DNA from 3 places in the Sinanaerobacter sp. ZZT-01 genome. Region 3 is predicted to be linked to each of the others. Evidence: riboswitches for the same ligand, from Rfam matches in the RefSeq annotation. Region 3 holds a riboswitch; each other region holds the start of a gene.
The links. Region 3 has a riboswitch for cobalamin ahead of U5921_RS15625 (M14 family metallopeptidase). Riboswitches for the same ligand answer to the same signal wherever they lie in the genome.

Region 1 (9,990 bases), 1.4 Mb from region 3:
TTGTATTTTTTTCTAGCTACTAAATATCCAAACCCATAACCAAATACACTGGCACCCAGTCCTGCCTGTAAGCAGAACAAAAGGGATTCGGTTTCACCGCCCGGCGGTTCTAAAATAGGCTCTGCCCATGCGACATAGTTTGGATTAATCGCTGTGATTGCATCTTCTGCAGCACCATCTGCGCCACCGAATTCAGAATCGTGAATGAATAAAAGCGGAATTACCGCAATGACCACTACGAGAAGCAGCAGTACAATTACTATCTTAGCGTTCTTTGTCATCTTTACACCTCCATGTATCCAAGCTCAGTCAACTCAGGCTTAGCATAACTTTCTAATCCCAGCATTACTACAACGGCCACTAATCCCTCAATGAGTGCAAGCGGCACCTGTGTCATTGCAAAGATTCCTAAAAATTCAATTAAAGATGCGCGGAAGCCTCCCACCTCGGATGGATGTGCCATTGCGAGCTGAACAGCAGTCACACAATAAGTAAATAAATCGCCTAAGCAAGCCGCCAAAAATACACCAACTGATTTTGGGAGCTTTACGCTTCTACATAGTTTATAAATTGCATAGGATACGAATGGTCCTGCAATTGCCATGGAAAAAGTATTTGCACCTAAAGTTGTCAGGCCTCCATGCGCAAGTAAAATAGCCTGAAATAATAAAACAATAATTCCGATAATTGCCATAGCAGAAGGCCCGAATAAAATTGCGCCGAGTCCGGTTCCTGTCGGATGAGAACTGCTTCCGGTAACGGATGGAATTTTTAATGCGGATAGTACAAACGCATACGCACCTGCCATCACTAAAATCAGCATGGTCTTTCTATGTTTTGCAAGTGTTTTCTTGATTGAAAAAAAGCCTGCCACTAAAAATGGAATACAAACCGCTCCCCATATAATGCAATAGTTCAATGGCAAATATCCTTCCATAATGTGCATTGCATTGGATATCGTTGCCGTTCCAAACACAAAAGCAAGGATAACCCCTAATGAAAAAATCCGTCTTTCTGTTTTTGTTCTTGTCATAATTTTTCCCTCCAATAAAAAATCGCCACTCTAAAACAAATCAGAATAGCGTAATACTAGGAAACATCATGTATCTCATGTTCCCCTGAATTACACCCTCCTATCGTCCGTAAGAAAATGTAATTACTGATTTTTAATAAAATCAGAACCTATCATCAGGCAGGTCTTCTGGCTTTGGCTTCAGCATTGTATACCATCTTCCCATTTCCACAGTGATGCTGTTGTATACAACTCGACCATTACAGCGGCGTGACCGCGTGGGACTTTCACCCATCTTCCCTATTCTTTCGGCAGGAAAATACCGAACACCTAATAATATCTTAATTGTCATCTCATTATATCATGTGATTTTTTCGTTTTCAAGAAGTTGTCCTTTTTATTTTATATTATTTCAGGCTAGCATTCATGCGCATGCCGATGATGCATGTCAGGCTTATGTTTATGTGTATGCTCCATTGCCTCGTGCATATGATAATGGCTGTGAACAAGCTCACCATCCCCTTCATGAACGTGGTTATGGTGCCCATCGGTATGCGTATGCTTATGCGTATGTCCCATCGTTTGGTGCTTGTGTATATGTGTATGCTTTTCTACTGTCGTTAAATAGGTCCCTACTATCATAAGAAGAACTGCAACCCAAAAACGCTGTGGCAGATGTTCTGAGAAAAAGGCTATGGATAAAGCTACCCCAATAAAAGGCGCGACTGCATAATAGGCACTCGTCCTCGCCGCTCCTAAATATCTCTGCGCTGAAATGTAAAAGAAAATACTCAGGCCATAAGCTACAAAGCCTAACAGCATTGCCGCTATACAGTAATAGACGGATGAAAATCCAGTCAAATAAGGGATACCTTCTCTATTTTCGATAAAGAGAAAGAGCAGCAGAGCGCCAAACCCCGATCCAAAGCCTTTTATAATCACGATCTCGAGCGGGTTTTTTAATGAAAGCATGCGTGTACAGTTATTTTCCATCCCCCAGCAAAGGCAAGCTAGCAATACAAAAATACTTCCTAGTGAAAAAGAAAGTTTTGAAACATCCTCAAATGACAAAAGCATACTTGCCGCAGTAATTACCGCAATCGCTCCCCACATACGCTTTCCAAGCGGCTCCCGAAAAAAAATACCGGCAATTAGTGCAGTCGCAACAATCTCAAAATTGTTTAAAAGCGATACGCTGGCTGCACTGGTAGTACTCAGCCCAAGCATGAGAAAAACAGGTGCCAAAACGTCTAGAAGTACCATCGCCACGGTGTAGGGCAAATCTTTTCTCACCAATTTTGCTTCTAACGGTTCTTTTTTATATAAGTAAGCGGCACCCTGCACAAAGGACATTCCAATACCGGCTCCCAAATAAAGCAAAGCAGCCATTAAAGCCGCCGGAATTTCTTCCAACAATATCTTTGAAAAAGGTGCACTGATTCCAAAAAGCGCCGCTGCTAAAATTGCTTTTCCAACTGCAATTTTTTCATCTTTTTGCAATGCATTCAACCTCCTTCTTATATTTCATACAGGATTTTATGTAATTGTGTGCAAAATGGGGATTGGAATAGTAATGTAAATGCGGATAACCGGCAATTAAATTTCCTTCTGCAATCATGCAGTTCCACTCTGTTTTTCGAAGCGGTTTTTGCGCATGAAAACAGTCTCCTGTATTCGTGCTGTCCCAGTAATGAAACTCATGGCCCCGTATACTTTTCCCTTTTTTGCAGAGAAGATTATCTTGATTCGCCGTTAACGTAATGTAGCCGAATCGCCCCAGTTTTTCTGTCGGATAGCTTCCTCCTTCAATCGTTCCCACCATAGGCACTCGTTTACCTTCTTCATCCTGAATCCACTCATGCAGATACATAAATCCGCCGCACTCAGCAAGACACGGAATTCCATTGGATATGGTTTCCTTAATTTCTTTTAACAAGTTTTTATTCGAAGAAAGCGTTTCAAGATAAAGCTCGGGATAGCCTCCTCCAAAAATAAGCCCGTGTAGATTTTCAGGAAGTGTTTCTTCCTTCAGTGGACTGAACGGTACAATTTCCGCTCCCAGTTCAGCAAGTAAATCCAGATTATCCTGATAATAAAAGCAAAAGGCTTGATCCATTGCAACACCAATACGCGCCTTATCTTCTTGCACGTGTGACAGCTCATCAATCCTCCAGTTACCCGGAACGCATTCCTTTACCTCACAAACAATCGGCTTTACCGAATTAGCAAGTACCAATAAACGATCTAAATCAACGGTTGCTTCCATTTGTTCAGCAATGCGGTTAAGGATTTGTTTTAAGTTTCCGATTTCTTTTGCGGTGACTAATCCCAAATGGCGGCTTTCCAAAGAAATATCATTCCTTTGGGGTACATAGCCGTAAACTTCAATTTCCAATTCTTTTTCAATCTGTTTCTTAAGGTCAGGATACAGCATTGCATTGCAGCGATTTAACAGAACTCCCTTGATATTGCTGTCTGGGCAAAGCTCCAGAAATCCCTTGATCTCAGCCAAGATGGAAACAGATTTGCCTTTACAGTCAATTAGTAAGATCACTGGCGTTTGCATCGTTCTTGCTAAATCATAAGAACTTGCTTCTGTTGATATGCCCGCAAGCCCATCATAATAGCCCATAACACCTTCTATTACTGCCAGCTCAAATCCCTTTGCATTTTTACAAAACAAATTTTTCGTCGTTTGTGCATCTGTGAAAAAAAGATCCAAGTTTCTCGACTTTAACCCTAGCACCTCTGTATGAAACATCGGATCAATATAATCCGGCCCGCATTTAAATGAAATGGTTTCTATCCCACGATTTATAAAAGCTTGCAGCAAACCACAGGTAATTGTTGTTTTACCGCCCCCGCTCGATGTAGCTGCAATCATCAGTCTCGGAATATTACGCTGCATGTTATTGTCCTTTCTGTGAACTAATTATAAAAATGGGGTTCTGCCCTGTCATCATATGCAAGCTTCCTACCTCTCTCGCCTTAGCCAAAGACAGCTGTACGATTTCTACGTGTTCAAATCCATACTTTTTTAACACTTGCATCGCTTCCCACATGGATTCCAAGGCAATCGCATTAATAACAATACGTATCTGTGGATTTTTTTGGACAAGTAAAGAAATGATCTCTTCCATATTTCCTTTCGTTCCTCCAAGAAAGGCTTTATCCGGCTTCGGCAGATCGTTCAATGCTTCCGGTGCTTTCCCTGCACAGATCTGTAAGTTCCAAGCACCAAATTTTTCTCGATTGGAACGAATAAGTTCTACCGCCTCCGGGTTGGTCTCTACAGCATAGACTTGTCCTTCTTCCGCCAACAGTGCCATTTCAACGGATACCGAACCGGTGCCGGCACCCACATCGTAAATAACATCCGTTTTTAATATCTGTAATTTTGAAAGGCTGACACTGCGTACCTCTTCCTTTGTCATCGGCACATCACCACGTAAAAAATCCTCGTCTGAAAATCCATAGGATTGTTTTTGGCGTCTTTGTATCTTATTGTTTTGTACTAAAACCACACTGAGAGAATCAAAGCTTTGCCTTCCCAGTTCCTCTGCACTCCCAAGCACAATCCGCTCCGTTTCATAAGAAAGGCGTTCTCCAACGGCAACCTCAACCTGTCCTAATCCGGCTTCGATCAGCCGTTTGCAAATCTCCTGTGCCGGATGGTCGCTTCCCGTTAAAAAAAACGTTTTTTCATTTGTCTGCACCGTACCGGCTACATTTGCCTCCCGTCCATGCAGACTGACAATTTTAGCATCCTCCCAGGAGGTATTCAACTTCGAACAGAAATATTGAAGGGAGCTGATTCCTGCGACGCACTCCACCTTACAAAAAGGAGATTTTCCTTCTGCGCATCTTTCTTTATTTTTTTCCTCTAAAAGTGTACATAATTTTTTCGTGCCGCTGAAAAAACCAACATCGCCGGACATCAGAACAGAAATGCAATCTATATCTGTTTGTTCATAAATCCATGCCGTGATTTCTTCGGGTGCAATTGCATAATGTTTTTTCTTGTTTCCCTGTGGAAAGCTGTCTACCATCCGCCTAGCACCTATCAACGCCTGACTCGTTTCAATACATTTTTTCCCGCCAAGCGTCAAAGTTTCTGGATTTCCCATCCCGATCCCAACTACATATATTTGTTTCATATGGCCTCCGTCTTCCTCATTTTAAATGCAGCTTGACTTAGACGCGTTTTAGATTTGTCAGGCAATCTTCCGCCGCTTCTAAGGTTTCTTTTATTTGCGTCTCCGTGTGTGCATAGGAAATAAACATTGCCTCAAACTGTGCCGGAGCAAGGTAAATACCCTTTAGGAGCATCTGACGGAAATAAGTTCCGTAAGCAGTGATATCGGCGGTTTTGGCAGACAGATAATTCTTTACTTCTTGTCCGGTAAAAAACAAAGAACCAATGGAACCGATGTCATTGACACTGCAAGGCACATCCGCCTTTTCAGCAAGTTTGCGAAGACCGCCATACAAGAGCTTCCCCAGTTTATTAATGTGCGTATAAACTTCCGGATGCTCTTTTAAATAAGAGAGCTGTGCAATACCTGCTGCCATTGCTACCGGATTTCCGCTCAGCGTGCCTGCCTGATACACAGTGCCGCACGGTGCTACCATCTCCATGATTTCCCGCTTCCCGCCATAGGCACCGACCGGCATTCCGCCGCCGATAATCTTTCCGAATGTCGTCATATCCGGCTTTACATCAAATAATTCCTGCGCACCGCCTAAGGCCAAACGAAATCCGGTGATGACTTCATCAAAGATCAATACAGTTTTATTCACATCACAGATTTCTCTCAGCTGCTTTAAAAATCTTGGATTAGGAGGTACTACGCCCATATTTGCCGCAACCGGCTCAATGATAATCGCAGCAATCTCACCTTTATTTTCTTCAAATAATTTTTGCACACTTTCAAAGTCATTATAGACTGCTGTTAATGTGTCTTTTGCACAGCCCTCCGTCACACCAGCACTGTCCGGCGCCCCACCGTTTGCAATCAACCCGGAACCTGCTTTTACTAAAAGGGCATCACTATGTCCGTGGTAACAGCCCTCAAACTTAATGAACTTATCCCTTCCAGTGTACCCCCTTGCTGTACGTAAAGCACTCATGGTTGCTTCGGTTCCGGAATTGACCATGCGAACCATATCCATGGAAGGCACCAATCCGCAAACTAATTTTGCCATTTGAATTTCCCGCTCTGTTGCTGCACCAAAGCTCAGTCCGCTTTCGATGACTTCTTTCACCGCATCCAGCACAATCGGATGATTATTTCCTAGAATCATAGGCCCCCAAGAGCCAATATAATCAATATACGCATTTCCATCAACATCGTAAATATACGATCCATTCGCTTTTTCAATAAAACGAGGTGTGTCCTGAACAGCAAGATATGCACGGCAAGGACTGTTAACCCCGCCCGGAATATATTTTTTTGCTTCTTCAAAAAAAGCTACGGAGCGTTCTGTTTTATTTTGATTCATCACCCGATTCTCCCTTCTTTTATCATTGCGGCAATTTCTTTCGCATAATAAGTGATTAGAATATCTGCACCTGCTCGAAAAATACTCGTTGCAGTCTCTGCCACAATCCCAGCTTCATCTACCATCCCTGCCTGTGCTGCTGCTTTTATCATCGCGTATTCTCCGCTGACACTGTACGCAGCCACCGGAACATCTACACGATCTCGTATTTCCCGGATAATATCCAGATAGGACATGGCCGGTTTTACCATAATGATATCAGCCCCTTCTCCTAAGTCCAAATCCACTTCCTTTAATGCTTCTCTTCGGTTATGGTAATCCATTTGGTAGGTCCTTCGATTTCCCTTAAAGTTATCTGATCCAGCTGCCTCTCGAAATGGACCGTAAAAAGCAGAAGCATATTTTGCAGCATAAGACATAATTGGCGTATCGATATAGCCCGCTTCATCAAGTGCATCTCGAATGGCACGGACTCTTCCGTCCATCATATCTGACGGAGCAACCATATCGGCTCCGGCTTTTACCTGAGAAACCGCAGTTTTAGCAAGTAGCGGCAAGGTTTTATCATTGTCTACCGAATCGCCATTTATAATGCCGCAATGCCCATGTGATGTATACTCACACATGCAGACATCACCAACGTAATAAAGCTCGGGAACCTCTTTTCGGGCAATGCGAAACGCTTCCTGCACAATCCCGTTTTCCGCATAAGCCTGGCTTCCGCATGCATCCTTTTCTTTTGGAATACCGAAAAACATGACACTTTCAACACCGGAGTCTACAACTTCCTCTAATGCACGCGGCAAGGTGTCCAAGCTGTAACGGTTTTGTCCCGGCATCGCTTCAATCTCTTTTATAATCCCCTTGCCCTCTTCTACAAAAATAGGGTAGATCAAACTGGATTGGCTCATTCTTGTTTCTCGTACCATCGTTCGGACGCTCTCGTCCATGCGCAATCTTCTAGCTCTTTTTAACATATTCCTTCGTTCCTTTCCTTCTAATTCCATTGTATCTATCACAAGCATGTAAAAATATTTTTATATAGCGTCTTTTATTTTTTACTATTTTCTACCTAAAATCGTATCGATAATTCCTTTTCGGCGATCGCAATTGTCATCCCGTCTCTTGCTTCTTTTTTTAAAATCAACTTACCTTTGGAAGCATGCACAGCTGCACGTTCACAAACATTATCGACTCCGGTGATCGAACGGACAAATTTTGATGGAGTAAAGTCACCTGCAAGAGAAGAAAGAACCTCTGCATTATACGTTTCAAAAGGCAGGTTGTGTTTTTCGCAAAGGGTAATCAGGCCCTTCTCTTCTTGTTTTATATCAATTGTAGCAATCCTGTCAATGGCAGACCAGCGAATATTTTCTCTTTCTAGCACTTCATTCGTAAATCGTTCTAATTTTTCAAAGGAAGTATCTTTTCGGCATCCAATTCCTAACGTAAGGCGGCGTGGAACCAAATATAACGTTTCTTCATATAAATTTACCTTTTCCTTGGTGGTCACTGCGATACCGAGACTACATGGTTCAACTTGCGTCAACTCCGAAGGAATTTTTCCCAAAATAGGAATTTCACTAAAAAATCCAACCTTTTTTTCTTCCAAAAGAGCCGATGCTATCTTTTTTGCCAGCTTCATATCACTGATAAAAAGATTCTGCTCGTTTGCCCACTGATCGACTGCAAACTTCCCGTTGATATCCGTTGCAGTTGTAATCACCGGCACAGCACCTATTCCCACGGCAATCTGCTCCGAAAGACGATTTGCACCACCGATGTGTCCAGACAACAAAGAAATCACAAATCTCCCTTTTTCATCTACAACAATAACTGCAGGATCAACTGTTTTTCCTTTTATAAAGGGAGCGATAGCTCGAACGGCAATACCTGTCGCCCCGATAAAAATCAAGGCATCTTTTGAGAAGTGCGCTTCTGTCCACTCACTTAAGCTTTGCTCCAATGGAAGAACCGCATCCTCATTCTGGTCTATCTTTTTTGCATAAGCTTCCGGTATATACCCAATACTCTTTATAAAACATGCTATCTTTTGTGCAGTTAGGGCGCCATTCTTCGTAAAAGACACCAATGCAATCTCTTTTTCTCTCACAACTGTTTCCTTTCCTATAACGAAAATGCATCCAGACCATGAATCAGGATGCATCTTTTCCTATTTCCTCGAGTAAGAACTCACACAATCTTTTTGCAGCGTGTTTTTTTCCGTACAAACTAATCGTATGGCGTAAATCCTCTACTCTTTCTGGATGCTTAAACAAAGAAAAAAGTGCTTCGTCAATCGGAAAGGATTTTGTTGCATAGAGAGCCAATCCATTATTTAACATAAATTCGGCATTTCTCTGCTCATGCCCGGGAATCGGATTTACCATGATCATAGGCAGCTCCTTTGCTAAGGCCTCTGACGAGGTAATCCCTCCGGGTTTTGTGATAATACAATCAACTGCATCCATCATCAAATAAACATTATCCACATATCCGTATACTTGAATCTTCTTTTTCATCTGGGATTGCATTTTACATATTTTTTTATACATCTTTTTATTATTTCCGCATACTACGATAATCTGAAAATCAAAATACAAATTATCTATTTTTTTAAGTGAAACATCAATTTTTCCGTAACCCATGCTTCCACTCATCAAAAGTATGGTTGGCTTATACAAATCCAGACCCAGCTTTTCTCTGGCTTCCAATTGTTTTATACTCTTTGAAAACTCCGGTTTAATCGGTATCCCAAAAGGCAGCATTTTACTTACATCCAATCCCTTATGCGCCATCTGATATTCAAGCAGTTCACTCGGCGTTACGTAGTAATCCAAGCAACGTGTTTCTTCCCAAAGAGGGTGAACCGTAAAGTCTGTCACTACTCCGACCGTAAGGCTCTTGCATTCCCTGCGCTCTTTTAATATGCTTATCATTGCAGACGACAGCACGTGTGTACATATAATGATGTCCGGCTGGTATTCGTCTAAGTAGCTGCGAAGTTCTGTTGCCATAAAAGTATTCGTTAGTTTTGTTACTGAAAATTCTGCGGCAGGTTTCGTTTTTTTCACGGCTATTTCGTAAAACTTTGATGCAATCTTAGGTATATACGTCGTAGATATTAAATAACCCTTTGAGATGAAAGTTTTCAATAGCGGTTCAATATACTCATAAGCATCCAAAGTACGGCATTCTACTCCCATGCTTTCAAATTGCTCTTCGATCGCTTGTCCCGTCGCATGATGCCCCTGACCTGTAGATATGCTTAATATTAATGCCTTCATGCTCTTTTCCCTCTTTTCATTAAAAGCAATTTTTTCTCTTCTCCTTTATTTCGCCGTACAATTCTATGCGCTAAAGCACATGAATTGCTGACGGAGGACTTTCCATCAATTTGTTCTACAAATTGGGACAAGTCTCTCTATTTTATAATACTCTTCTATAAAAAAATGGTATCGTATACAGTGAATCAT
Region 2 (9,990 bases), 510 kb from region 3:
CCAGTACAAAGGTTCCGCTCTCTTCCAGCAGGTGCCGGTATTCTTCTTCTGTCACAGCTGCCTCCTCCTTTGGAGCGCTCCATGCACTTTTCAAATAAAGAACCGGTAAGCCTAGTTCCAAAGAAGCAAATGCAGTTAATCCCTTTACCGTTTCCGAATGCCCGCTTATAACGAGTTTTCTTACAGCTCCGTGTTCTATCTTCTGCTTCAGCTGTAAAATAAGTGATCTTAACGCTTCCATTTCTACGTTCACAGCCTTCCAATTCCCTTCTCTCCCGAGCTTTTCTTCCATTTCTTCAAGCCAGCTCTGTGTTCCGTCTAATCCATAAGGCCTTCCGTACACATACGGTGTTCCAAATTTTTTTTCGAGAGTCTGAGCCGCCGGCAAGGCTTCTTTGCGCAATACGACATTCAATGCGGATTTCCCCATCTTTTTACAGTCTTCTATCGATGCAGAAGCAGATAAGATACAATTTACCTTAAGCGCAAACGCTTTTTCCATCATGGCTGTGATTGCATCTGCTTCCGCTTTATGATTCAGTTCATCGGCACAGCATCCCAGAATATTGTAATTTTCTTTTTCACTTATCTTTTCTTCTGCAATCTCTGCGAGCATACTCAAAGCTTCTTCAACGCCTGTCGTCCAGATTCCGGAAAGTCCGCCCCCCTTGACAGAAAGAAGCTTGGCTTTTACCGACTGCTGAAACTCTCTGCATAAGCCCTCTATATCCATTCCGATGACGGCTCCTACGGAGGACTCCACCACAAATATATACTCAGGGGAATACATTTCATCTACCTCGACCAGTGTCTTTCGAAGCCTTTCGGCATTGCCCATGATGACGACATCTTCATCCATCATCGTGGTAAATATTTTGGCGTTTGCCTCTTCTCCGAAATACTTTAAGGATTCCAACAAGTATCTTGTAGTTCCTTCCGGTCCGAATTCAACCAAAACTAGATCTTTGATTCCGCTTAGTGTCCATAGGAGTCCCATTCGGTCGGACGGGACTGGATAGTTCTTATAAAGCTTCAAATGAATTCCCTCCTTCCAACTCCGGTCAAAGCGGATACTGCGTAAACGATGGCTTCGTAACCGAGCTTTCCGGGAGGAAGCAACATCTCAATTTGCTTGATTCCCCTATCAATCAAGCGTTCTGCATCGCCATGCCCTATGTAAATATCCGGTGCAAGTTCTTCCGTCAACGCAGCAGCCCCTTCTGGGTTTGCCACATAATTTACATATGGGTTCCACCCTCTTTGCAGTATTTTTTCTATCCTTTTGCTGCTGTTTTCACACAGTCTGTATGCATGGATAAGAAGCGGTTTCATTCCCATTTCTGCAAGAAACTCTGCTGCTTCAAAGGCATCCGGCGGTCTACCTCCGTTGATGAAAGACTTCCCTTGAAGAAGACGTCTGCCGTTATGGATTGCAGCTTTTGCCTCACGCTTCCGTCCGCAAAGTTCCTGCTCCATGGAAATGCCGAGGCACTTCTGCAATTTGTCATAACCGGCTCTTATATAATCCAAATCGAAAGAAGGCTCAAAGAGGACATATGGAATTCCAAAATGTTTTTCCATATAGTATGCAAGCTCACGCCCCACTTCGTTTGTCACAATATTGAGAGCCACAGATGGGGCTTTTTTAAGTTCTGAGGTACTGCAACGATCCGGAAGAATTCTTTGTATTGCAATCCCATGCGTTTGGAGCAGCTTTACCAATTCCGTATCTCTCAGAGAGCCATCCACAGCGGAGTGAAAGTTTCTTCCAAGAAGATTTACCGTTTTCGGCTGTTTCGGCTGTGCTTCCATTAAGCTTCCCAATGATTCCAAAGTGCGGGAAACGGCGACTCCGAATTCATTGCATTTATGGTCATAATGTGCAATGCGTACAGGAAGGACTGGGATTCCTGATAGTTTTTCGCCAGCTTTTGCAATGGCTTCCAAATCGTCTCCTATGATTTCCGGAACGCAGGTGCTCGCCAAGAAGATGCAATGGATGTCAGACTCCGCTGCAATGTCGCAAATTGCTTTTATGATAGCGCCATTCTCTCCAAAGGTAATATCCTGCTCTTCCATCGCACAGCAGTAAAACCGATCCCAGCCCGGGTCTATTGCATGGTAAATGCTGCTGTTTTTCGCATACCATGTACATTCGGGAGTTCCTACAATCAGAACGGCTCCATCCTGTATCAAGGGAGCACAGACAGAAACGCCGAAGGTGGGGCAAAAAACGCCGCAGGAGATGGCACTGCAATCGCCAAAGATATCCTTGCTGCTCTGAATTTCTGATAATCGTTTCAGTCGCATCGCTTCACCTCTATTCTTCAAGAAGCTTGAATGCCAAGCTTCGATATGCTTCTGCCTGTCTGCTTTCCGGGAATGCTTCGACGACCGTTTTATGTACCGCTTCTGCCTTTTGCACAGTCTGATCCCGTTCCACCGTAAAAAGCACTGTCGTCTCCATTTCGTCTGCTGCTTTTCTCACGATTTCTTCCTCGCCTTCAATGCCTTTTTTGTTCAAGATCAGACCTCCCATTTCGGCATAGCCTCTCGCACCGTATGAGCGAACCGCACTGGCAATATTACCTGCTGCATATAAGGACATCATCTCACCTGAGGTCACAACACAGACACGATCTGCATAGCCGTTCCGAATCGGCATTGCAAACCCGCCGCAAACCACGTCTCCCAGTACGTCATACAAGATGATATCCGGTCTGTAGATTTCATATGCCCTCAATTCTTCCAGCTTTTCAAATGCTGCAATAATTCCCCTTCCTGCACAACCGGTTCCGGGCATCGGTCCTCCTGCTTCGACGCAGATTACTTGAAAGCTTCCCTCAAAGGTAATATCCTCCAGTTTTGTCTTTTCCCCCTTTTCTCTTATGACATCGAGCACTGTGGGAATCCGTTGTCCTCCTGTCAAATTAACGGTTGAATCAGATTTGGGGTCGCATCCAATCTGCATCACTCGAATTCCTTCTCTGGAGAGTGCTGCGGAAACATTTGCTACCGTCGTTGACTTGCCGATTCCCCCTTTTCCGTATATTGCTATTTTTTTCATTGTAAGACCTCCTGCCTTGATTTTTGGGAACAACAAAGGACTGCCGCTGTCACTCCTGACAACTGCAGTCCCGTATTCTTCTGCTGAAGCTGATTGCTATACCGCTTGTCCGCCGTTTAGCAGTCTGCTGTATATAAACTTTGCGCGTCCCGTAAACACGCAGGACTTGCAAAAACCCATTCAGGCAGGTATTCTGGCTCAAGCATCAGCATTTTTCCAACCTTCCCGAATGACCGGTGGTATCTTTGAAAAAACTCCTCTTATACAGCGGCGGTACCGCGCAGGATTTTAACCTGCTTCCCTATTATGCCGGCTGTTTGCTGCGTCCGGCCACCTGAATTATGTCTATTATTTTATTTGTAAACCTAGTATACAACATATAAAAAAGCCTGTCAACTTGTAATCTGTAATTCAATTTTATAAGCTCCATTATCATAAATAAAAGTAAAATAGTGTGGTATTTCTTATTTACTCCATACCATGAAATATTCAAGCTCTCCCGTATTTTCATCCACTTGTTCTTTTTCAATTACAAAGTTTTCTCTCTGATAAAAATGGACGGCTTTTACATTCTTTTTATAAACGTTTAAACTAAGGGAAGCATAAAGCTCTTTTGCTTTTTCAAGCAATTGTTTGCCGAGTCCCTTCGACTGCATTTCCCCCGATACAAATATTCCGGCTATGTACCCATTATCAATTCCCACAAAAGCCTTAATTTCGTTCTCAATTTCGCAAACATAGAGTTCTGCACACGGAAGCATGCCCTTAACCAATTCAAAATTATTTCTCCAATAATCCTCAGCAATAAAATCGTGCGCGTGTATATTTGTATTTAACCATAGCTCCATTATTATTTCTAAATCTTCGTTTTTAAATTTTCTAATCATAGTAACCCCAATCTAATATAAAGTATCCCTTACTGCCATGTCTCATATCTCACAATTTCTTCTATCTTTTTTCTAGGCCGCTGCTTTGGCTTTTCGTCGCCATATCCCAGCGTAATGATTCCACACACATATTTATCCTCCGGAATATTTAAAATCGGTCGAACAGCCTCCTGCTCAAACCAAGCAGTCCAACAAGTAGATAAGCCCAGATTTTCTGCTTCAAGCAAAATATGTTCCATTGCAATGGCTGTATCTCTGATAATTTGCTTTAACTCCGGTTCAGAGCTGTTCTCATTCAGTGTAATATCGGTATCCATAGAAATTCGACTTCGAATATCTGCTACACATACAATAAAAATCGGTGCCGCCACCATCCATTCTTGTTGATGATCTGCCATAGCCAGCTTTTCCTTTGTCTCCTCTGCTTCAATAATAATAAATCTCCAAGGTTGCGTGTTGCTGCCGGAAGGTGCCAGTCTGGCACCTTCCAGTACTTGCATCAGTTTTTCCTTTTCCACCTTTTTATTTAAATAGTTACGAATGCTTCTTCTCTTTTCTATCTCCCTCATTCTTTTAATTTCCTTTACTTATCTTTATAATTTCATTATTATAACTCAAATTTACTCCAAAATACCAATATACTCTCTAACTTACAAAAAAGACTGCCAATCTTCAGCGTTTCTTTGGAAACATAAATGAATTGGCAGCCTTGTATCTTCTTTATGATCTTTGCTATGCTTTCAGGTCAATAGCTGATTCTGAATCAGATTGGCTTTCAGAAAAAGATACAGGGCAACCGCCTGCTTCCTGACTCTTTTTAGCTGCATTTCCCCATGCCTTATTGTATATTGAACACATCTCAATCCGACGTCCGGTTTCTGCTTTCGTATCAAACATAGTCCACCCATTATTGGAATAGGTTGCAACCATTTCTCCATTGCTATCATAAAATTCAATATAAGGACTGTCTATCCCTGAATCTTGGTATTTCACTTTACCATCCAATAATAATGCTAAGATGTCTAAAGGTTTATCTATATTGATCCTATTTTTATTTATCGCTCTTAAGCCTTGTGTGATAATTCCCTTTCTATCCGGAGATACTTCTGAAACATAACGTTTCAGAAGTTGATTAAACCCCTGTGATTCATTTTGAAACTTTCCTCTCGACTGATCTTTAATCGCTTGCTCAATGATTGCTTTCTTATATTCTGATTCTCTCGTATCTGTTTTCTTCTCTGTATATGCGTTAACATCATTCAAATTCGGTAAGCCTATTTCCGCAGCTTTACCAGACCTGGAAACCCCTCTAAATTGAGTCGCTGTAACTCCATTGATCTCCATTTAATCACCCACATTCTATTGTTCTTTATTAGAGCAGTTTCAATAACCCTTTTATTATACTTAATTAATATATCGGCGGCTGATCTTGTTTCAATAGGTAATTTCCTATTTCTCTGTGTTATCTTGTGAATGAGAACTGCTGTCAAATTTTTATTTATTTCCTCTTAATACCAAAAGGGTTCCATCCGTTCGTCATCCCACCAAAACTAATCTACAGGCCGCTCACCTCTTTTTCTAAGCTCCATCCAACTGCCTCCTTTCTGACTTGTAGGAATTCCTTGTATAATCCTTTTCTTTTTATTAAATCTTCATGTTTCCCAGCCTCTGCAATCTTTCCATCTGCTAATACAACGATTTGATCGGCATTATATAATAAACCCATTATGTTTCATTCCCTTCTAAATAAGCAAGTTCATAAAAATATGAACTAAATGTCTCGCTAATATTTATTAATTAGCCATCGCTAACCTTGATGGCATTCTTTTAAAATTGTGTCAAACACCACTGTAAAGCAAATTTTTAAAATCTTTATACTTTCTTTATAAATGTCTTTTATTCTTAAAGCATCATAAAGAAAAGAGGATATTTATATGGAAAACATATTAACTACAAAAGATTTATGCAAAAACTTCAAAAAACAAAAAGCAAATGATAATATTTCAATTACCGTTAGAAAAAATAGCATTTATGGCTTGCTTGGGCCGAATGGTGCAGGTAAATCTACATTGCTTAAAATGATAACAGGTATGATACAGCCATCATCAGGTGAGATTTATTTTAACGGCAAGCATTGGAAAAGAAAAAATTTATCGAATATTGGTGCTTTAATTGAGTCTCCACCTATTTATGAAAATTTAACAGCATTTGAAAACTTGAAAGTTAGAGCGTTGCTATATAATTTGCCAAATAGCAGAATAAAAGAAGTGCTTGAAATTGTAGAACTTACTAACACAGGTAAGAAAAAATCAGGACAATTTTCAATGGGTATGAAGCAAAGACTGGGTATAGCTATGGCACTTTTAAACAATCCAACGCTGTTAATCCTTGATGAACCAACAAACGGACTTGACCCGATTGGCATACAGGATTTAAGAGAACTTATTTTGTCCTTTCCACAAAAAGGCATAAGCGTTATTTTATCAAGTCATATATTGTCTGAGGTAGAACAAATAGCAGATGATATTGGCATTATAGCGAATGGGAAACTTTGGTATGAGGATTCAATCCATAAAAATGAGGATTTGGAAAGTCTCTTTATGGAAGTTGTAAGAAAGTCAGGTGCTTATAATGGTTAATTATTTAAAATCGGAATTTCTAAAACAAAAGCATCGTTTTAATTTAAAGTTGCTTTGGTTAGGCCCATTGGTTGCAATTGCTCTTGTAATTATTCTAATGGGTGGCCAATTCTTTGTGGAAGGTGCATTTAACTGGTGGTATACCATGATTTTACCGGGTGCTCTTTCAATGATCGTATCCTTTACGGTTTCTGCGGAGAAAAAGCACAATCATCATGGTTTATTTTCTGTTTCTATTGACAAAAAAAAGTTATGGATTTCACAGCTTGTTATGAACACTATCTTGTTACTTTTTACAAATATAATATTTTTTATCGTTCTATCAGCTGTTGGAACGGGCATTGGTGTATCAATCCCCTTCTTAAATAGCTTCATAGCAAGTTTGGTTCTATTTTTAACTTTTGCATGGCAAATACCTTTTTTTATGTTTATTAGTGAAAAGATTGCTTCTTTTTTCTCAATTATGCTAAGTTTGCTTTGTAATATGGGATTTGGTATCTTTTTTGCAGCGACAAGATTGTGGTATGTTCCATTTGCAATTCCAGCAAGGTTAATGGCCCCTATTATTAAAGTTCAACCGAATGGTTTACCGCTTGAAGCAGGAAATCATTTAGGCGACACCTCTGTTGTTTTTACAGGTATTGTAATAACAGTTGCGTTGTATTTACTCTTCTCGGCCATAACTACATTGTGGTTTCATCATAGGGAGGTAAAATAATGTCTTTTTATAGTAGCTTAAAATCTGATTTATATAAATTCCGTCATTCTCCCCTATTGCTGATTCATTTCATTGTACCTGTGATCGGAATTGTTCTGTTTGTATGGTATTATTCCTTTTCACCTTGGAGTGAATTGGATAAACTGTTAGCATATATTCAAATACTATCTGTCACCTTTCCTGTTTTAATTGGAATCATCACTTCAATTTTGGCTGAATCGGAACAAAAGGCAGGAGCTTTCCAAATGCTTTTATCCACTGCAACACCAAAATATGTACCTCATATCACGAAACTGATATGGCTTATTATATTTGGCTTTTGTTCATCTCTGCTTGCGTTAGTTGGTTTTGGGATTGGTTTTAGCCTATTGGGGTTCACAGCTTTTAATATCTTTTTTTATATAAAAACTGCATTGCTCTTATCCATTAGCGTGATCCCTTTATATTTCCTGCATTACATCATGAGCTTTTTTATTGGCGGCAAAGGCTACAGCTTGGGGCTAGGGATTATAGGCAGTCTGCTTTCCGCACTCCTTTTAACAGGATTGGGCGATGGTATTTGGACTTTTCTTCCATGGGGAATCTGCGGAAGATTTTCTGAAATGTTACTTTTATCAAGTTCAAGAAATATTGATTTTTTACAATCTGATGGTATGATACAAAGTATGATATTTATTTTAATTTTCATTTTTCTTTTTCTCATAGCTCTTATTTTCTTATCCAATAAATGGGAAGTCAAAAAATCAGAAGATTAAAAGATAGGAGGTCGTATGGCGAATATTCTTGTTATTGATGATGATACTGCAATTTGTAAATTAATTGAAACCGCACTCACAAGAGATGGACATGTGGTTATAACAAAGAATTCTGCGACGGAAGTTGCAGTAAATGACTTTAAAAAGATTGATTTAATTCTCTTGGATATTATGATGCCGGGGCTTGATGGCATAACCTTTTGTAAGGAATACAGAAGTATGATTGATTGTCCCATTTTATTTTTAACAGCAAAAACAATGGAACAAGATGTTATCGATGGGTTATCTGTGGGCGGCGATGATTATATCAAAAAACCTTTTCACATATCAGAACTCAGAGCCAGAGTCGATGCACATATACGCAGAGAACATCGGGACAGACACCAAAGTTTGATTTTGAATGATTGCGTTTTTGATCTATCAGAAAAAACGGTATCCGTTAAAGACAAGTTGATAAGCTTAACTAAAAGTGAATATGAAATTTGCGAACTATTGGCAAGAAATAAAGGCCAGATTTTTTCGCTTGAAAATATATTGGAGAAAATATTTGGCTTTCATTCTGAAAGTGATATTTCCTCCATCCGTGTACACATAAAAAACATTCGGAGTAAATTTAGTGAAGTCATGGATTGCCCCATTGAAACGGTCTGGGGGGTGGGCTATAAATGGAAATAAAAAAAAGCACCATTTCGATATATAGACTGTTTTTAGAACATTTAATCGGACTTTCCGTTGCCATTATCGCTTTAATCATGGTATTCATCCTCATTGTATCCATTTCTTTTCAATCAGGCATTGTTTTACAAGCCAATTATACCGATGTAAAATTAAGTAAATTAGAAGATACGCTCACTGAGAATTTTGATCGTACTTTATTGCCGCCATATTGCAGTTATATTGTCGTAGACGTTAATGGCGAGATTATTGATAGTGATATGAGCAAAAAAGATTTAGAAAAAATGAAGTCGTATTTGTTAAGCGGAAAAAAATCCTACTATGCTTTTTACAAGGAGATCTCTCAACATAATGGTAATATCCTTATTATTAAATATGATATGCTTGCACATTTCAGTAATCCCCTCCTGCATAAAATGATTCCTTATCCCGAGCTTTTCACATTGATTCTTCTTTTTGGATCGATCATTCTGTTTGCAGTGATTACCGCTTCAAAATTCAGTAAAAAACTAAGAAAAAATTTGAACTCAATTGTGACGGCCACCGAAAAAATAGGCGTTCAAGATTTGAATTTTGATATTACCCCTACTCAAATTCTTGAATTTAATACCGTTTTAAATACCATTGAAAAGTTAAAAGTTGCGTTATCTTCCTCACTCAAAGAACAGTGGGACAAGGAACAGCAAAAGAAATCTCAACTCTCTGCCTTAGCACATGACATTAAAACACCCTTGACTGTGATAAAAGGTAATGCTGAATTATTAGCAGAAAGTGACCCTTCCAAAGAGGATGAAGAGCTTATTGCTTACATTCAATCAAGCTCAGATACCATCGAAAAATATATAGAATTACTGATGAGTGTTGTAAATAACAATTCCATACACATCGATAAAAATGAGATTTCTCTAAAAGATTTCCTTCATAATGTTTTTACTGAGGCAACGGCTCTTTGTAAAATTAAGAATATAGCATTTAACCTAAATAATACTGTAAAATGCCCTACCATATATGTAGACAGGGATCTGTTGAAGCGAGCAATCATCAATATTATTGATAATGCAGTCCGCTACTCCGATAAAAATACTCAAATCTGCTTTACCGTTTCAGAAAATGAATCCTACATTTTATTCAATATAGCTGACTTAGGAAAAGGCTTTTCAGAGGAAAGTTTAAAAAAAGCAACACAAGAATTTTTTACAGAAGATATCTCACGAACAAATCAGCATTATGGTTTAGGGCTGAGTTTTGC
Region 3 (9,990 bases):
AGGATGTTATTTTAGTTGCGAATAAGATTGATACTCCGAAGCTCCCAGATGATTTCTATGATTTTTATGAATTGGGTTTAGGTGATCCAATTGCTATTTCTGCGGCAAATATGCTGGGACTGGGTGACCTTTTAGAGATGATCATTGAAAAATTTCCGCAAAATGAGGATGCAATGGAAGAAGATGACAGAACAAACATAGCAATTATAGGGAAACCAAATGTCGGAAAATCTTCTTTAATCAATGCATTTTTAGGAGAAAATCGTGTGATTGTCAGTAACATTGCAGGAACGACACGAGATTCGATTGATACCCCATTTACGCATGGAGAAGATTCTTTTTTATTAATTGATACGGCAGGGATACGTCGAAAGAGTAAAGTAATTCAGGATATTGAACGCTACAGTGTAATACGTGCTATTTCAGCAATTGAACGCTGTGATGTTTGTTTCCTGATGATAGATGCCCAAGAGGGTGTTACAGAACAGGATAAAAAAATTGCAGGTGTTGCGCACGAATCCGGAAAAGGAATGATTATCGTTGTAAACAAATGGGATTTGGTAGAAAAAGAAACGAATACAATGCGAGATTTTGAAAGAGAAATTCGTGAAGAGCTGCCCTTTATGACATATGCGCCTATCGTATTTATTTCTGTTTTAAAAAATCAACGGTTGGAAAAACTAATCAACATGGCAAAAATGGTTGCAGACAAACGAGCGATGCGTGTTCCAACTGGGCAGCTGAACAGCTTGATTGTTGATGCGACCATGATGCAGTCTCCTCCTTCGGATAAAGGAAAACGTTTGAAAATTTATTATGTTACGCAGGTTGCAGTGAAACCGCCGCTTTTCTCGTTTAAGATTAATGATCGGGAATTGATGCATTTTTCCTATGCCCGTTATTTAGAAAATAAGATAAGAGAAGGTTTTGGCTTTGAAGGTACTTCTATAAAATTTGTATTTAGAGAGAAAGGTGAGTCCGTGAATGAGTAATCCGCTTTATTTAATAATTTCGGTTATACTTTCCTATTTCATAGGAAATATTTCACCTGCCATTTTAATTGCAAAAGCATCAGGGATTGATATTCGCTCGCAGGGTAGTGGAAATGCAGGAAGTACCAATGTTCTCCGTGTATTAGGGAAAAAAGCGGCGATAGCGACATTAGCGATTGATATACTAAAAGGTGTGACTGCGGTTCTTTTAGGTCGTTACATAGGAGGGCAATCCGTTGCTGTTTTTTGCGGTGTAGCGGTATTTATCGGACACATCTGGCCCCTTCTATTTGGATTTCGGGGAGGAAAAGGGATTGCAACCGGGTTTGGAGCAATTGTAAGCATAGAGCCGATTTTGGGTTTAGAGATTGCGGTAATTGCCCTTTTGGGAATCGTCTTTTCCAAGAGAGTTGCTGTTGGATCTGTATTAGCTGCTGCGGCACTTCCGTTTTTGGCTTATTATATGCATCCTGAGTATTTACTTTGGTCGTCAGCGATGGGAGTAATAGCCATTTTCAAACATCGTCAGAATATCAAACGTATTCTGCATGGAGAAGAAGCAAAAATAACTTTAAAAAAATAAATTTTGGAGGCAGAAAATGAATAAAAAAATAGCAGTTTTGGGAGCTGGAAGCTGGGGAACCGCTTTAGCAGTTACTTTAAGCGCAAATGGTCATGAAGTAAATATGTGGGATATTAATGAACAGCATGCGCAGGAGCTGAGGGTGAACAGAGAAAATAAAAGATATTTACCGGAGGTCTCTTTCCCAGAATTATTAAATATTGCTCTGGAGTCGGAACAAGCGATAAAGGGTGCCGATATTGTACTGTTCTCAGCGCCGGCGCAGCATTTTCGAAGTGCTTTGGAAAATGCGCTTCCTTATTTGAGAAAAGATATGGTTCTCGTTAATGTTGCAAAAGGGATTGAACAGAAAACACTGCTTCGTATGTCTCAAATTGCAAATGAAAAGCTGCCGGATGCTGATTACGTTGTACTTTCCGGACCTTCTCATGCAGAAGAAGTAGGAAAAGCTATGCCAACTACTGTTGTATCTGCATCGAAAGACATCAAACTGGCGGAATACATTCAGGATGTTTTTATGTCTGATACATTTCGTGTTTATACGAATACAGACGTTGTCGGAGTGGAACTGGGAGGCGCATTAAAGAATATTATCGCTTTGGGAGCCGGAATTTCAGATGGTATGGGATTTGGTGACAATGCTAAGGCGGCAATGATGACTCGGGGAATGACAGAGATGGCTCGATTAGGCGTAAAGCTGGGAGCAGAGGAAAAAACGTTTTCCGGACTCAGCGGAATGGGTGACTTGATTGTAACCTGTACCAGTATGCACAGTAGAAACCGTCGCTGCGGTATCATGATTGGAGAAGGATTGCGCCCTGCAGAAGCAACGCAGAAAGTAGGTATGGTTGTAGAAGGAATGTTTACAACGGAAGCCGCTTATGAGCTTGCACAAAAAAATGGTGTGGAAATGCCGATTACCGAAGCAATTTATCAAGTTGTAAACGATAAAATGGATGCGAGAAAAGCCGTTACTGCATTAATGGGCCGCAGCAAAAAACACGAAACAGAAGATTTACTGATTCGTTAATATCAAATATTTGGAGAAAAATAAATGGAAAATAATCAGCCAAGCAGTTTTTTTATACAGACCTTTGGTTGCCAGATGAACGAGCGTGATTCCGAAACGATCGCGGGTATGCTTGCAGAGCGTGGATTTACGACAGCAAAAACGAAAAAAGATGCAGATATCGTAATCTTAAATACATGTAGTGTGAGAGAAAATGCGGATAAGCGTTTTTTCGGCATTTTAGGGCAGCTGAAGAAAATAAAAGAAGAAAGACCGTCATTTGTTGTCGCCGTCTGTGGCTGTATGATGCAGCAGCAGCACATTATTGACACTCTGAAAAGCAAATATCCATGGGTTGACTTAGTTTTTGGGACGCATAACATCCACGCTTTTCCCCAGCTGATTGAGGGGGTTCTTGCAGAACGTAAAAAAATTGTCGATGTTTGGGAAGAAGCCGGAGCTGTAGTGGAGGGATTACCAGCTAAGCGGCTTTATCCTTTTAAAGCTTTTGTTAACATAATGTACGGATGTAACAATTTTTGTACTTACTGCATCGTTCCTTATACGAGAGGAAGAGAGCGAAGCAGAAGACCGGAGGAAATTATTTCCGAAGTGGAGCAATTAGTTGCTGCGGGTGTAAAAGAAGTGACTTTATTGGGTCAAAATGTCAATTCTTATGGGGTCAGCTCCCACGGAAGTGACTATTGTGCGCCAAAAGAAAACGGGATGGACTTTGCCGGACTGATTTATGCACTGAATGAAGTGGATGGATTAGAACGCATTCGATTTATGACCTCGCATCCAAAGGATTTGTCAGACCATTTGATTCAGGCCTTTCGAGATTGTGATAAACTTTGCAAACATATTCATTTACCGGTTCAGTCTGGAAGCACAAATTTACTGAAGAAAATGAATCGAAACTATACAAAAGAACAGTATCTGCATTTGATTGAAAAACTTCGTAAAGCAGTTCCGGATATAGCGATTACCACTGATATTATTGTAGGTTTTCCGGGAGAGACAGAAGAAGATTTTTCTGAAACTTTGGATCTAGTGCAAACCGCACAGTTTGATTCTGCTTTTACATTTTTATATTCCATAAGAAAGGGAACACCTGCCGCAAACCTTACGGATCAAATTTCTGAGTCGGTGAAGCACGAGCGCTTTAATCGTCTGGTAGAGTTGATGAATGGGATAACCGCTCAGATTAATAAGAGCTATGAGAAAACCGTGCAAAAAGTATTGGTAGAAGGAACGAGCAAGACCGACAAAACGACTTATACCGGAAGGACGGATTCTTTAAAGATAGTCAATTTTAAAGGAAACAGTGCGTTAATCGGTGAGATCGTAGAAGTGAAAATTACAGAAGGAAAGACGTTTAGTTTGACCGGAGAAGTCATCTCATAAGTGAAATAGATATTTGATTTAAAACTGCTGTGAAATCATACAATGCAATGTTTTTCAGCAGTTTTTATCTGTCCAATGTTTTTTGAGCTTTCAAATCCATATCGAAGAAGGTATGAGAAATTTTATGGATTGTAGAAATTTGTTGACATTTGTTTGAAAATTAGGATATAATGTAAATTATAAAAGTTCCATGAGGATTAATAGGGAAATTGGTGTAAGTCCAATGCGATCCCGTCACTGTAAAAAAGGGTTTCTTCCAAAAACCACTGGATATTTTGTATCCGGGAAGGAGGAAGGAACGATGCTTTTAAGCCAGGAGACCTGCTTTTATGCATATCAGCAATGCCTACGGAGGATGGGTGAGCTCAAAGAAAAAATGACAAGGAATTCTTTGTGTACACTTATTTGTGTACATTTTTTTTTGATTAATATTCTTGATATAGTATGAGATAAGCAATGAGGAGAATGTAAATGAATCTAATTGACCTTACGCAAGCATTAAAATACAGAAACGAAAAAATTCAGGGAGTTGTGGAAATCGCAGAAGCAGGCGTTCAATTACCGATTACCGTTATCTGCGGAAAAGAAGAAGGAAAGACAATTTTAATAACAGGTGGCATTCATAATGCGGAGTATGTTGGAATACAGGCAGCACTTGAGTTGTCTGTTTTTTTAAAACCGAGTCAGATCAGCGGGAATATCATAATACTTCCATTGGTAAATCGAACCGGATTTGAGCATCGCACAAAAAGCTGTGTTTATGAGGATGGGAAAAATCTAAATCGTGAATTTCCCGGGAATAAAGAAGGAACATTGGCAGAAAAAATTTGTTATTACATAGAGAAAGAAGTTTTTTCTCATATCGATTATTATATTGACCTGCATTGTGGGGATTGGCATGAAGAATTAAAGTCCTATGTATATTGCCAGGGAAAAGCCGATGAAGAAACCTGCCGTATTTCCGAGAAGATGGCAAGGCAAGTGAATGTAAAATATATTGTGCAATCTCAGAACGGAAGTGGAGGTGCTTATAACTACGCGGGAAGCTTGGGAATCCCGGGTATTTTGCTTGAAAGAGGAAATCTGGGACTCTGGTCACAGGATGAAGTGAAGGAAGACATCTTGGATGTAAAAAGGATTTTAAGAGCAATGGGCTTTCTTGTGGGCAGTGCATTTGAGAAAACCGATCAAATCCTGATTAAGGAAGCGTTTTATGAAGAGGCAGGAAAAACAGGATGCTGGTACCCTCGGCACCGAGCCGGTGATATCGTTGAAGAAAATGAGGTATTAGGAGAAATCAGAGATTATTTTGGAAATTTACTGGAAAGACATATTGCAAAAGCAAGAAGTGTTATTTTGTATCAAATCGCAAGCTTGTCTGTTTTAGAAAAAGAAACGGTCATTGCTTACGGAAAGCTTTTCGATTAATGATTATAGGCAAGGAGGAGGCATTTTGAGCGGGACAAAATTGAGGAATAGGCTATTTGAGACTATAATCGTTTTATTCGGGATTAGTTTTATTACATTTGGGTTAACCTACCTGGCTCCAGGGGATCCCGTTAGAACCATGTATGCTGTATCTGGGAGTATTCCAAGTGAGGAAATTTTAGAACAAACGAGAGAAAGTATGGGGTTAAACAAACCGTTTTTTATCCAGTACTGGAATTGGCTCGCTGGATGCCTTCGCGGGGATTTTGGTATTTCTTACTCTATGAACCGACCTGTTGCTGATATTATTTTAGTAAGATTATGGCCAACTTTAAAGCTGGCATTTACCTCTCTTGCCTTTATGATTCTTGTATCCGTTCCACTTGGTATGCTTGCAGCGGTTAAGAGAAACAGGGTGGCAGATTACTTGATACGAAGCGGCACTTTTTTAGGGATATCCATACCTAATTTTTGGGTAGGGATGCTCTTGTTATATGTGGTTGCTGTAAAATTTAAATTAGTATCAGTCGTTTCTATGGGAAATGGAATCGAAAAGCTGATTTTGCCGGCAGTTACACTTGCATTTGCAATGTCTGCAAAGTATACGAGGCAGGTGCGAACTGCTGTTTTGGAAGAATTGAATCAAGAGTACGTTATTGGAGCAAGAGCAAGAGGCATTAAAGAAAGCATTATTCTATGGAAGCATATCTTTCCAAATGCATTATTGCCGCTGATCACCCTGCTTGGTTTATCATTGGGAAATTTACTTGGTGGAACTGCAGTAGTTGAAGTTATTTTTTCTTATCAAGGACTTGGGAATTTAGCGGTTTCTGCGATTAAAGCCTATGACTATCCTTTAATTCAAGCCTATGTAATTTGGATTGCAGTGATATATATGGTAATCAATGGGCTGGTGGATATTTCATATTCTTATTTGGATCCAAGAATTCGAAAAAGGAGTGAAATATGAAAAAAGTAGTTGTATTCATGAGAAAAAACAAACAGTTTATGATTCTCGTTTTATTGGCGGCTGCACTTGTATTAATTGCTTTATTTGCTCGGAAAATAGTGCCTTACAGCCCTTATGAATCAAATTTAAAGGAAGCATTTCTTTCACCGAGTGCGTCACACTGGTTTGGAACGGATAAGCTGGGGCGAGATGTTTTATCTCGTGTTATTTATGGACTTCGAATATCGCTGACGGCTTCATTAGCCTTAGTTAGTATCATTTTTTTGGTCGGGACGATTTTTGGAACGATTTCCGGATTTTATGGCGGCATGATAGACTCTGTAATCATGAGATTTTCGGATATGATGATTTCTTTTCCGGGAATGGTCTTAGCGATTGCGGTGGCAGGTATTATAGGGGCTAGTATTGCGAATGCAATTATCGCAATTGCGGCGGTAAGCTGGACAAAATATGCAAGGCTTGCAAGAAGTTTGGTTTTGAAAATTAGACATAAGGATTATATCTATGCAGCACAGACCATGGGGACAAAAGATATTGATATTTTAAGATATTATTTAATACCTAACGCATTACCTACGCTAATAATTACAGCTGCTACGGATATAGGAACGATGATTTTAGAATTAGCAGGACTTTCTTTTTTGGGATTTGGAGCACAAGCACCATTAGCAGAGTGGGGGCTTATGCTAAATGAAGGAAGAGCTTACATGTTTGATTGTCCATGGCTTATGGTATTTCCTGGAATGGCGATTTGTGTGGTAGCCGTTATATTTAATTTATTAGGCGATTGTTTACGGGACATATTAGACCCGAAGCAAATATAAAATCACAGGAGGCAAAAAATGAAGCTAAAAAAGAGAATTGCGGTATTGGTATTGCTTGCAGTTATAGTTGTCAGCATATTTGGCGGATGTGGGACAAGCGATAAGAATTCTGCGGATAAGGGTAAGACATTGAATTTTGGGTGCACTAACTTTTCGGATTCATTAGATCCATCCGCAATGATAAATGCGGCTTGGTGCGTATCCAGATACAGCATCGGAGAAGGTCTGTTTCGTTTTGATGAGGAAATGAATGCGCAGCCCTATATAAGTGATAAGTTCAAAGTAAACGATGAGAATACAGATTGGAAATTTCATATTAGGGATGGAGTGAAGTTCTCCAACGGAAAAGATGTAACTGCTTCCGCAGTTGTGGATTCTATAAAATATATGTATGAGCAAGAAGCGAATAGTAACGGAAATTCAACGCCGTCCGTATTTATGCAATACGAATCGATTATTGCAGATGATGATTCTGGTATGGTTGAGATTGTGACGAGCAAGCCATATGCAGATTTGTGTGCGGTATTAGCCCATCCTTACTTTTCTATTTTGGATGTAAATTCCGATCTGGATATTGCAAACAATCCGATCGGAACCGGCCCATATGCAATTAAAAAGTATGATACAGGAGTATCGATTGCAATGGAAGCAAATGGATATTATTGGAACGGAGAGGTTCCATATAGAAATGTTAATATTATATTTATTGATGACAGCTCAACAAAAGCTATGGCGTTACAAAGCGGCGATATTGATATTGTAGAAAACATTGTAACAACAAGCGATTTGGAAAAATTAAGAGACTCTTCCGATTTTCAGGTTTCAGAAACCATCGGTATGCGATGCGGATTTTCTTATATCAATCAAAAGAGAGTTTTAAAGGATGTAAATCTGCGAAAAGCCGTATTGCTGGCACTGGATGATGAGACAATGTGTAATGTGACCGTAGGTGGTATGTATACACCCGGCTGCTCAGTTCTTCCTTCTACATTAGATTATGGATATAAAAATCTAAAGGATGCGACACCATATGATATAAAAGCTGCAAAGAAACTTTTGGACAAAGCAGAAATAATCGATTCGGATGGAGATGGGTATCGTGAAATAAATGGAGAAATGATCGACTTATCTTATCTAACGTATGACAGCAGAAATCTGACGGATTTTACAGAAGCAGTAGCATCACAATTGGAATTGATTGGTATTAAAGTAACGATAAATACGACAGATGCAGATACCGAATGGAATATGTTAGTGGCAGGAGAATATGATTTGCTTGCAAATAATTGGATGACGGTTCCGGTGGGAGATCCATATTCGTATTTAGATAACTGGTATAGTAAGTCAAGTGCTAATTATTGTGGATATGCAAATGCGAAGTATGATAAACTGTATGGACAGTTAGAAACCGAGATGGATATAAAAGCCCGTGCAGGCATTATTGAAGAACTACAGCAAATTTTAATTGATGATGCAGCCGTTTTAATTCATGGATATTATCACAGCAATATGTGCAGTTCAAAGAAGGTAGAAGGGGCAGAAATACATACAGCGGACTACTACTGGATTACAACAGATATGAAACCGGCTAAGTAAAACGCAGGAGGCATTATGCTGAGCATTGAAAATATTTCAATTGAATATCAGAAGAGAGATGCAGTTGTCCAAGCATTCAATTTAGAAGTAAAAAAAGGACAAATTGTAAGTCTTGTGGGCGAAAGCGGAAGTGGAAAAACTTCCGTTATTCGTGCTGCGATGGGTTTGCTGCCTTCCGGTGGAAAAGTCACGAAGGGAGATATTCGGTTTGATGGGGATTCAGTGATGAATTATTCAAGGAAGGAATGGGATCAATTCCGAGGCAGCAGAATTTCTATGATATTTCAGGATTCAGGAGCCATGATTAACCCAATTCGGAAAATCGGGCATCAGTTTATAGAATATATACGTAGTCATGATACGATGTCAAAAAAAGATGCATGGGATATGGGAAGAGAGATGCTGGAAAGAATGCAGCTTCCAAACGGTGAACATATTATGCATAGCTATCCATTTGAACTAAGTGGTGGAATGAGGCAGCGAGTCGGCATCGCTATGGCGATGACATTCCAACCACAATTGCTGTTAGCAGATGAACCCACCAGCGCATTGGATGTTACAACTCAGGCACAGATTGTAAGTCAGATGATGGATTTAAGGGCTGAGTTTGGTACAGGCCTTGTCATCGTGACGCATAATCTTGGTGTGGCCGCGTATATGTCAGATAAAATTATTGTCATGAGAGATGGAGAGATTGTAGATGAAGGGGACAGAGAATCCATTTTAAAAAATCCTGCCAGTGAATATACAAAAAGACTGATTGCGAGTGTTCCGACATTAGAAGGGAAGAGATATGTTGAGTGAAGAAAATTTGATTTTGGAAACAAAACAGCTCACAAAGAGATTTAAAAGAGCGAGAAATTGCTCTTTCGTTGCATGTGATAGCGTTTCCCTAAAATTTTATAAAGGAAAAACACTTGGACTTGTGGGAGAGAGCGGCTGTGGGAAGAGTACCTTTATGAAAACGATTGTACAGATGGAAAAAGCAGAGGGGGAAATTCTTTTTCACGGAAAAGATATCACGAAGCTGAAAGGGGAAAGATTGCGACAGCATAGACGCCGTATTCAAATGATCTTTCAAGATCCATCTGCCGCCTTTAATCCAAAGATGAAAATCAGAGATATTATTTGTGAACCGCTCATTAACTATGGAGAAATCAAACGAAAAGATCGGGATCTGA

Region 1: another riboswitch for cobalamin. It lies ahead of U5921_RS06075 (energy-coupling factor ABC transporter permease); the one in region 3 lies ahead of U5921_RS15625 (M14 family metallopeptidase).
Region 2: another riboswitch for cobalamin. It lies ahead of U5921_RS13240 (nitrogenase iron protein NifH); the one in region 3 lies ahead of U5921_RS15625 (M14 family metallopeptidase).

Annotation. Positions count from the first base shown of each region.
Region 1 covers NZ_CP141728.1:1,243,285-1,253,274, forward strand. Annotated here, with positions in the region: gene U5921_RS06070 (energy-coupling factor ABC transporter substrate-binding protein) at 1-281, opposite strand, end outside; gene U5921_RS06075 (energy-coupling factor ABC transporter permease) at 284-1,033, opposite strand; cobalamin riboswitch at 1,174-1,361, opposite strand; gene U5921_RS06080 (DMT family transporter) at 1,430-2,512, opposite strand; gene U5921_RS06085 (cobyrinate a,c-diamide synthase) at 2,499-3,920, opposite strand; gene cbiE (precorrin-6y C5,15-methyltransferase (decarboxylating) subunit CbiE) at 3,922-5,169, opposite strand; gene hemL (glutamate-1-semialdehyde 2,1-aminomutase) at 5,207-6,514, opposite strand; gene hemB (porphobilinogen synthase) at 6,514-7,491, opposite strand; gene cbiG (cobalt-precorrin 5A hydrolase) at 7,587-8,681, opposite strand; gene U5921_RS06110 (MGDG synthase family glycosyltransferase) at 8,671-9,801, opposite strand.
Region 2 covers NZ_CP141728.1:2,720,723-2,730,712, reverse strand. Annotated here, with positions in the region: gene U5921_RS13250 (nitrogenase component 1) at 1-1,036, opposite strand, end outside; gene U5921_RS13245 (nitrogenase component 1) at 1,033-2,310, opposite strand; gene U5921_RS13240 (nitrogenase iron protein NifH) at 2,321-3,067, opposite strand; cobalamin riboswitch at 3,233-3,420, opposite strand; gene U5921_RS13235 (GNAT family N-acetyltransferase) at 3,532-3,954, opposite strand; gene U5921_RS13230 (nitroreductase family protein) at 3,984-4,523, opposite strand; gene U5921_RS13225 (hypothetical protein) at 4,687-5,298, opposite strand; gene U5921_RS13220 (hypothetical protein) at 5,510-5,680, opposite strand; gene U5921_RS13215 (lantibiotic protection ABC transporter ATP-binding protein) at 5,889-6,593, shown strand; gene U5921_RS13210 (lantibiotic immunity ABC transporter MutE/EpiE family permease subunit) at 6,586-7,311, shown strand; gene U5921_RS13205 (lantibiotic immunity ABC transporter MutG family permease subunit) at 7,311-8,066, shown strand; gene U5921_RS13200 (response regulator transcription factor) at 8,082-8,741, shown strand; gene U5921_RS13195 (HAMP domain-containing sensor histidine kinase) at 8,732-9,990, shown strand, end outside.
Region 3 covers NZ_CP141728.1:3,229,565-3,239,554, reverse strand. Annotated here, with positions in the region: gene der (ribosome biogenesis GTPase Der) at 1-992, shown strand, start outside; gene plsY (glycerol-3-phosphate 1-O-acyltransferase PlsY) at 985-1,575, shown strand; gene U5921_RS15635 (NAD(P)H-dependent glycerol-3-phosphate dehydrogenase) at 1,592-2,605, shown strand; gene miaB (tRNA (N6-isopentenyl adenosine(37)-C2)-methylthiotransferase MiaB) at 2,630-3,991, shown strand; cobalamin riboswitch at 4,158-4,335, shown strand; gene U5921_RS15625 (M14 family metallopeptidase) at 4,463-5,419, shown strand; gene nikB (nickel ABC transporter permease) at 5,445-6,389, shown strand; gene nikC (nickel transporter permease) at 6,386-7,213, shown strand; gene U5921_RS15610 (ABC transporter substrate-binding protein) at 7,232-8,809, shown strand; gene U5921_RS15605 (ABC transporter ATP-binding protein) at 8,825-9,613, shown strand; gene U5921_RS15600 (ABC transporter ATP-binding protein) at 9,603-9,990, shown strand, end outside.